One region of the Rahnella sp. R3(2024) genome, then DNA from elsewhere that is predicted to be linked to it. Evidence: predicted binding sites of a transcription regulator. Region 1 holds the regulator's gene; the other holds the start of a gene.

Region 1 (4,215 bases):
ACGACATAGCCCACGAACAGCAGGAAAATCATCAGGGAACGACTTTTCATAGCGGATATCCCTTTTTGTTATCACCACGTCAGAAGTTCTCACTGTCGGGCGAAAGATAAAATGCGACATACGTCACGTAATCAACTGAATAACAACGCATTATTTTAACAACCCTGACGCTATCAGCTTTACAGTGCGGCCATAAGATGCAATTTTTGGGCGGGTGATGCTTTTTACTGATAGGGATCGGGATGCGCTATTTGCCGAAATTACAGCAACTGAAGGTTTTCCAGCAGGTTATCCGCAGCGGCAGTATTCGCGGTGCGGCGCGGGCGATGAATCAGTCACAACCGGCGGTCAGCAGAACGTTGCGGGAACTGGAACACACCCTCGATACGCAGCTGATTGTGCGCGGCAATCAGGGCATGGCGCTGACCGAAACTGGACGCGCATTTGCCCAGCGGATGCAGTTCATCCTTGAAGAACTGGAACGCGCAGCAGAAGAAATTCAGCAAATTAATCAGTATTCGCAGGGGTCGGTGGCGATAGGTTTTTCTTCACTGCTGGCGCTGACGGTTTTTCCGGCACTGAATGAGGGGTTCAAAACCCAGTTTCCGCAGTCGAAATTGCTGATCAAAGAAGGTCAGCTTTCGGTGCTGTTACCGGCGCTGCGCGAAGGCCGGCTGGATTTTGCCGTCGGCACCGTCGGGCCGGGCTTTCCGCTGGAGGATCTGGTGCGCGAACCGCTGTTTAACGCACCGTTTGGCATCATCGCGCGGCGCGGTCATCCGCTGGCACACGCCACCTCGCTTGAGGAACTGCATGAGGCGCGCTGGGTACTGCCGGAAACGGACATGGGGTATTACCCGCAATTGCAGCTTTCGATGGGCGGATTGCATCCGCCGTTCGCAGAAACGCCGGTGCGAACGGATTCGGTAGTGTGCGGGCTAAATATGGTGTTGCAGTCAGATTACCTGACCATTGTTGCGCGGGCGATGCGGGCGCCTTTTGGATTGCAGGATAAGCTGTGTCTGCTCAATATCGACACCCTGCCACAGGCGGAATACTGCGTACTTTATTCGCAAAAATCGCCGCTGACGTTTGCCGCGCGGCGATTTTTGGATTTACTGCGTCATCAGTGCCAGACGTATGACTGGTCGTGACTTATTCGACGTTAACCACTTCAAAACTGTGGGTGATCGAGGCGGCTTTGCCCAGCATCAGAGAAACGGAACAATATTTCTCAGCTGACAGGCTGACGGCGCGCTCCACAACCTTATCAGTCAGGTCCTTACCGGTGACGATGAAGTGCAGATTGATGTGTGTGAACAAACGCGGTGCTTCTTCGCGACGTTCTGACGTCAGTTTCACTTCACAGTCACGGACATCGCTGCGGCCTTTTTGCAATATCGACACCACGTCGATCGCGCTACAGCCGCCCGCTGACATCAGCAACATTTCCATCGGGCTCGGTGCTTTATCACCGGCATTCCCGTCCATTAAAACCTGATGACCCGACGCGGATTCACCTAAAAACGTCAGACCTTCCACCCATTTTACGCGTGCGTGCATTTGCTTATCTCCTGGCGTTCTTATTCATCAAATTTTCACCCCAGAGTACCCTTTCACCTAAAAACTGGCAACGTAACCCGATCGCCATCATGCTGAAGCGAGACAACACAAGACAGCATTGCAAACCTGTGTTACAAACAAAGCCGAAACATACTTTCCAGTAAATTGCGGTGACGGTTTTCGCGGTTTAAGAACAGAACCCAAGGTGATAACAGCAATTAACAGGCTGTTTCACTCCGACATCCGCTTGCAGCATTTCTGGTGAGTTACATGCTGATAGGGCGCATTAATATTCAGACGCCGTACAGGGAACTCTGAGCCCTGTGATTTTGGGCAGCGATAATAACAGAGGATAATAGCAAATGGTTCTCGGCAAGCCACAAACAGACCCGACACTTGAATGGTTCCTGTCTCACTGTCATATACATAAGTATCCTTCTAAAAGTACGCTGATTCACCAGGGTGAAAAAGCCGAAACGCTGTACTACATCGTGAAAGGGTCGGTTGCCGTCCTGATTAAAGATGAAGAAGGCAAAGAGATGATACTTTCCTACCTTAACCAAGGTGACTTCATCGGCGAGCTGGGACTCTTCGAAGAAGGTCAGGAACGCAGTGCCTGGGTACGTGCTAAAACTGCCTGCGAAGTGGCTGAAATTTCTTATAAAAAATTCCGCCAGCTGATTCAGGTTAACCCGGACATTTTGATGCGCCTCTCCGCGCAGATGGCAAACCGTCTGCAAATGACGTCAGAGAAAGTCGGTAACCTTGCTTTCCTCGACGTAACGGGCCGTATCGCTCAGACCTTATTGAATCTGGCCAAACAGCCAGATGCCATGACCCACCCGGACGGGATGCAGATTAAAATTACCCGCCAGGAAATCGGTCAGATCGTCGGTTGCTCCCGTGAAACCGTCGGCCGTATTCTCAAGATGCTGGAAGATCAGAGCCTGATCTCCGCACACGGTAAAACGATTGTCGTTTACGGCACACGTTAATCCCTCAAAAAAAGGCGCGACAGCTTACTGTCGCGCCTTTTTTATGGGCTAAGCTTCATCCATGACGCTATGGCGAAGGCTGTTTTATCATCCCGAAGTGAACTATGCACTGCGTCAGACGCTGGTGTTATGTCTGCCGGTCGGCCTCTGCTGGCTGTTTGGGAATCTGCAAATGGGCCTGTTGTTTTCCCTCTGCCCTGCCTGCTGTAACGTCGCCGGTCTTGATACTCCCCACAAACGCTTTTTCAAACGTCTCATTATTGGTGGTGCTCTGTTTGCGCTGGGCAGCATTCTGCTGCAAGTGATGCTGACCGGGTGGCACCTCCCGCTGCCGCTGATCATGCTGTCGCTGGCATTATTACTGGGCGTCACCGGCGAAATCAGCCCGCTCCATGCGCGTCTGTTGCCCGGTGCCTTGGTGGCGACCATCTTTACCCTGAGCATGGTGGGCGTCAGGCCGATGTGGCAGGCACCCGCGCTGTTTGCCGCAGGCACCGCCTGGTACGGCCTGTTTAACTGGGCGTGGTTTCGCATATCAAAAGAACAACCGATGCGCGAAACCCTCAGTCAGCTGTATTTGCAACTGGCGGATTATTTCGAAGCTAAATACAGCCTGCTGACACAGCATACCGACCCTGAAACCGCATTGCCGCCGCTGCTCAAGCGCCAGCAACAGGTCATCGATCTTATCGCCCTGCTTTATCAGCAGCTGCACATGCTGCCGCAGCACGGACATCATCATCACTACAAGCGGCTGTTTCAGCGTTTTCAGGTGGCGCTGGATTTGCAGGAGCACATTACCGTCAGCCTGCATCAGCCGGAAGAAGTGCAAAAGCTGGTGGAAGAGAGCCATGCGGAAGCGGTGATCCGCCGTAATGCTCAGGTGATTTCAGCCCGTCTGCGGGTGATTGCTGACGACATTCTTTACCACCGTCTTTCCGGGCGTTTTACCATGGCGAACGAACTGGCGGCGCTGGAGAAAATTGCCGCACGCAATCCGGATAATCCGGTCGGCCAGTTCTGTTATTACCATTTCAGCCGCATCGCACGCCTGCTGCGTACCCAGAGGCCATTGTACCGGCGCGATCTGATGAATACTCAGCCACGCCTGCCTTTCTGGCCCGCACTGAAAAGCTATTTGTCCTTTAAATCCATTGCCCTGCGCAATGCCGCACGTCTCGGCATTATTCTGGCGTTAGGCAGCAGCCTCGGGTTGTTCTTCAATCTGCCGAAACCTTACTGGATTTTGCTGACCATCATGCTGGTCAGTCAGAACGGTTATAACGCCACCCGCGTGCGCATTCAGCACCGTGCGCTCGGCACGCTGGCGGGATTGCTGATCGCCGCTGCCCTGCTGAAACTGGAGCTGCCCGAGGGCGTCACGCTGCTGTGTATGCTGCTGATTACGCTGATATCGTACACGGTGTTGCGGAAAAACTACGGGCTGGCGATGGTGGGTATGACGGTGACGGCGGTGTATACGCTCCAGCTTCTGGCGATGAATGGCGTGCATTTTCTGGTGCCCCGGCTTATCGATACTCTGATCGGCTGCGCCCTCGCCTTCGGCGGTACGATCTGGCTGTGGCCTCAGTGGCAGAGCGGATTGCTGCGACAAAATGCCCATCAGGCGCTGGAAGCCGATCAGGAAGCGATCCGG
Region 2 (4,215 bases), 340 kb from region 1:
ATCAGCCAGACCGGTGTCGGAATACCCAGCGGGCGACCGATACCAAACCAGCCAAAGACATCTGCCACATCATTAAAACCGGTGCTGATCGGGCTGCCGTTGGTGTACACCATCGTGATACCGCGCAACAGCAGCATCATGACCAGCGTGGCGATGAATGCCTGCACTTTACCTTTGGCGACAATCATACCGGTGACGCCGCCCACCGCCGCCCCCAGCGCCAGCGCGGCGCCGACGGCTACAAAGGCATTCACTTCCAGCCCGACAATCGAGGCGGCAACCGCACCGGTCAGCGCCAGCAAAGAGCCGACGGATAAATCAATGCCCGATGTCAGGATCACCAGCGTCATGCCCACGGCCATAATGGCGTTAACGGAGGTTTGCTGAAGAATGTTAAACAGGTTATTCACTGTGAAGAAATTCGGGCTCATTGAAGAGACAACGGCAATCAACACCAGCAGCGCAATCAGAGACTTCTGCTCCAACAACCACTCTTTACTGATCCAGCGCTTTTTGGCTGATAATGTCTGAGAACTCATATCTGATTACTCCTGCGTCACGCGGTATTGCTTGCCGACAGCGGCTGCCATCAACACTTCTTGCGTAGCCTGTGCTATCGGGAATTCACCGCTTAAATGACCTTCGTGCATCACCAGAACCCGGTCACTCATGCCAATGACTTCAGGCATTTCTGAGGAAACCAAAATGATGCTTAGCCCTTCGCGCTTGAACTGGTTAATAAGCTGGTAAATTTCTTTTTTTGCACCGACGTCAACGCCGCGCGTCGGTTCGTCGAGGATCAGGACTTTTGGCCGCGTCATTAATCCGCGGGCAATCGCCACTTTTTGCTGATTACCACCGGAGAGCAGGCCAATAGGCTGCATCATCGATGGTGTTTTAATATTGAAGAGACGAATGAAATCTCCGACAGCCTGTTGTTCATCAGCATGTTTGAGACGTCCGCCGCCGTGGCTGAAATAACGCAGCGCTGTCAGCGACATGTTCTCTTTCACTGACATCCCAAGCACTAAACCATCACGTTTGCGGTCTTCAGAAATGTAAACGATGCCGTTCGCCAGCCCGTCCTGCGGTGAGTGAGTCACCACTTCGCGGCCATCCAGTGAAACGTTGCCACTTTTGCGCGGCAACGCGCCATACAGGATTTTCATCAGTTCGGTACGACCCGCACCCATCAACCCGGAAACGCCGAGGATTTCGCCGCTGTGCAGATCAAAGCTGACGTTATCCACGCCCGGCCCGCTGACATTACGCACCTGCAAACGCAGCGCACCGCGTTCATGATTAATGCGGGGATATTGTTCTTCGAGGCGACGGCCAACCATCATTTCAATCAGCGTGTCTTCCTCCAGCGAACTGACCGGACGCTCAGCGATGAACTGCCCGTCGCGGAAAACGGTGACGTCGTCGCAGATTTCAAAGATTTCTTTCATACGGTGGGAGATATACACCACGCCGCAGCCAGCCGCTTTCAGCTCACGAATGACGCTGAACAGAGAGGCGGTTTCGGTATCGGTCAGGGCATCCGTCGGTTCATCCATAATGATGACTTTGGATTCAAAGCTCAGCACCTTGGCAATCTCGACCATTTGCTGGTCGCCGATGGATAAATCCCCCACCAGCCGGTTGCTTTTGTAACGCAGATTCAGGCGCGCCAGCAGTTTATCGGCCTCGGCATACATCTTTTTCCAGTTGATGCGGCCAAAACCGTTCACAAACTCGCGGCCAAGGAAGATATTCTCGGCAATGGTCAGTTGAGGGATTAGGTTTAATTCCTGATGGATAATGCCGATCCCGGCTTCCTGCGACGCTTTCGGACCGTTAAACACCGTTTCCTTTCCGAGGAAATGCACTGAACCGGCATCTTTTTGATAGATGCCGGTCAGCACTTTCATCATCGTGGATTTACCCGCGCCGTTTTCACCCACCAGCGCCATGACACGTCCCGGATAAACGCTGAGCGCCGCGCCGGAAAGTGCTTTTACGCCGGGAAAGGCTTTATCAATCCCTGTCAGTTGCAGCAAAGGTTGCATAAAGGCCTCAGAAGGTTACGCCGGCACACAGGATCACATTCGCGTACGGCGAACATTCCCCGCTGCGGATGACAGCCCGACTTTTTTCGGTTTGCGCTTTGAATGCCTCATGACTGACGTAATCCAAAGCAATGGTGTTTCCCTGGTGTTGTTCGAGTTGTGTCAAACGGGCGAGTAACGCTTCATGGAGTTGAGGATTTTTCGTGAGGATTTCCTCTGCGAGGATAGCCCGCTCAACCTGCATCTCGTGTGTCACTACCTCTAAGACTTGTAAAAAGGTGGGAACTCCCTGGGTTAGCGCCAGATCGATGCGCTGGCAAGCTGCTGGCACCGGAAGTCCGGCATCGCCAATAACCAGCTGATCGGTATGACCTAACCGGGCAATAACAGTTGAGATTTCGGCATTTAACAGCGGTGACTTCTTCATTTTGACTCCTACAGCGAAACGTTTCGCTCACGGATGAGTTTATGAAAATGTCCGCACAAGGCAACGAAGATGTGATGGAATTGTGATCAGCGTCGAAACGTTTCGCTGAATGATTCAGAAATCAGAGGGCAATTTGAGTTAGTCGTTTCAGAAAGGATTACGCGCAAACAAAACAGGGTACCCGAAGGTACCCTGTCAGAGACTCAACTGAACGTCAGATTTCCACCTGAGTACCCAGTTCGATAACGCGGTTCGGCGGGATCTCAAACTGATCTGGCGCGCGCAGGGCGTTTCGGCTCAGGGCCATAAACAGCTTACCGCGGAAGTAGAGATACCACGGACGCTTGGTCAGGATCAGCGATTCATGCGACATAAAGAACGACGTTTCCATCATCCGGCACGGCAACCCTTCCAGACCGCAGCGATGGAAGATCTCTTCCACATTCGGCGTTTCTTTAAATCCGTAACTCGCCACCACCCGCCAGAACGTTGGCGACAGTTGCTCAATGGTGACGCGCCGGACGTTATGCACATAAGGCGCATCTTCCGTTCGCAGCGTCAGCAAGACCACCCGCTCATGCAGCACTTTGTTGTGCTTGAGGTTGTGCAGTAAGGCAAAAGGAATGACGTTGATGGCACGGGACATGTAGACCGCGGTGCCCGGAACACGAACCGGCGGCGATTTCTCCAGAGAAGCGATCATTGCCTCGAGAGAATTCCCGTGTTCGTTCATACGGCGCATAAGACGGAAGCGCTCGCTTTTCCAGGTGGTCATCACGATAAACATGCACAAACCGAGCGTCAGCGGCAACCAGCCACCGGAGAACAGTTTGGTGGCATTCGCGGCGAACAGTGGAATATCCATAAACAGCAGACCGATCAGCAAAATTCCCACCAGGAACGGTTTCCAGTGCCAGTTTTTCAGCGCCACCGTGCAGGAGAGAATGCTGGTCAGCACCATGGTGCCGGTCACGGCGATACCGTACGCCGCCGCCAGATTGCTTGAATGCTCGAAGCTGGCGATAACGATAACCACCGCGAAATACAGCAACCAGTTTATGGCCGGGATGTAAATCTGACCCGCTTCCATTTCCGAGGTGTGGATGATGCGCATTGGCGGTAAGTAGCCCAGTCGCACAGCCTGACGCGTCAGGGAGAACACACCGGAAATCACCGCCTGAGAAGCGATGATGGTCGCTAACGTGGCTAAAACCAGTAACGGAATCAACGCCCAGTCAGGAGCCAGCAGGAAGAAGGGGTTTTTGATCGCTTCCGGATTTTTAAGCAGCAGCGCGCCCTGACCGAAATAGTTCAGAACCAGAGACGGCAATACCACGGTGAACCAGGCCAGACGGATCGGGAATTTCCCGAAATGGCCCATATCGGCATACAGCGCTTCCACACCGGTAATCGACAGAACCACCGCGCCGAGTGCCAGGAAGGAGAAGGATTTATGCTCAATAAAGAAGTTAACTGCCCACATCGGGTTCATGGCACGCAGCACTTCCGGGTTCTGCATGATGCTGTTCACGCCAAGAACCGCCAGCGTCAGGAACCACACCAGCATTACCGGGGCAAAAAGTTTCCCCACGATACCGGTACCGTGTTTCTGAATAATGAAAAGCAACGTCAGGACAGTAATAGAAAGAGGAACGATATAAGGATCAAGGGACGGTGCCGCGATCTCCAGACCTTCCATCGCGGAAAGCACTGAGATGGCCGGCGTGATCACCACTT

Evidence for each region. Region 1 encodes CRP, which controls carbon source genes, mostly activating them, when cyclic AMP is high. Its sites were predicted from a motif close to ATGTGANNNNNNTCACAT; they were not measured.
Region 2: a site for CRP is predicted at 2,559-2,576, ahead of rbsD (D-ribose pyranase). Genes of this name have one in related genera too.

What each region holds. Positions count from the first base shown of each region.
Region 1 is NZ_JBHGBU010000001.1:1,790,718-1,794,932, forward strand. Features, by position in the region: gene ABSH60_RS08175 (MFS transporter) at 1-50, opposite strand, end outside; gene ABSH60_RS08180 (LysR substrate-binding domain-containing protein) at 243-1,154, shown strand; gene ABSH60_RS08185 (OsmC family protein) at 1,156-1,563, opposite strand; gene crp (cAMP-activated global transcriptional regulator CRP) at 1,926-2,558, shown strand; gene ABSH60_RS08195 (YccS/YhfK family putative transporter) at 2,620-4,215, shown strand, end outside.
Region 2 is NZ_JBHGBU010000001.1:2,134,219-2,138,433, reverse strand. Features, by position in the region: gene rbsC (ribose ABC transporter permease) at 1-539, opposite strand, end outside; gene rbsA (ribose ABC transporter ATP-binding protein RbsA) at 546-2,051, opposite strand; gene rbsD (D-ribose pyranase) at 2,059-2,478, opposite strand; gene kup (low affinity potassium transporter Kup) at 2,693-4,215, opposite strand, start outside.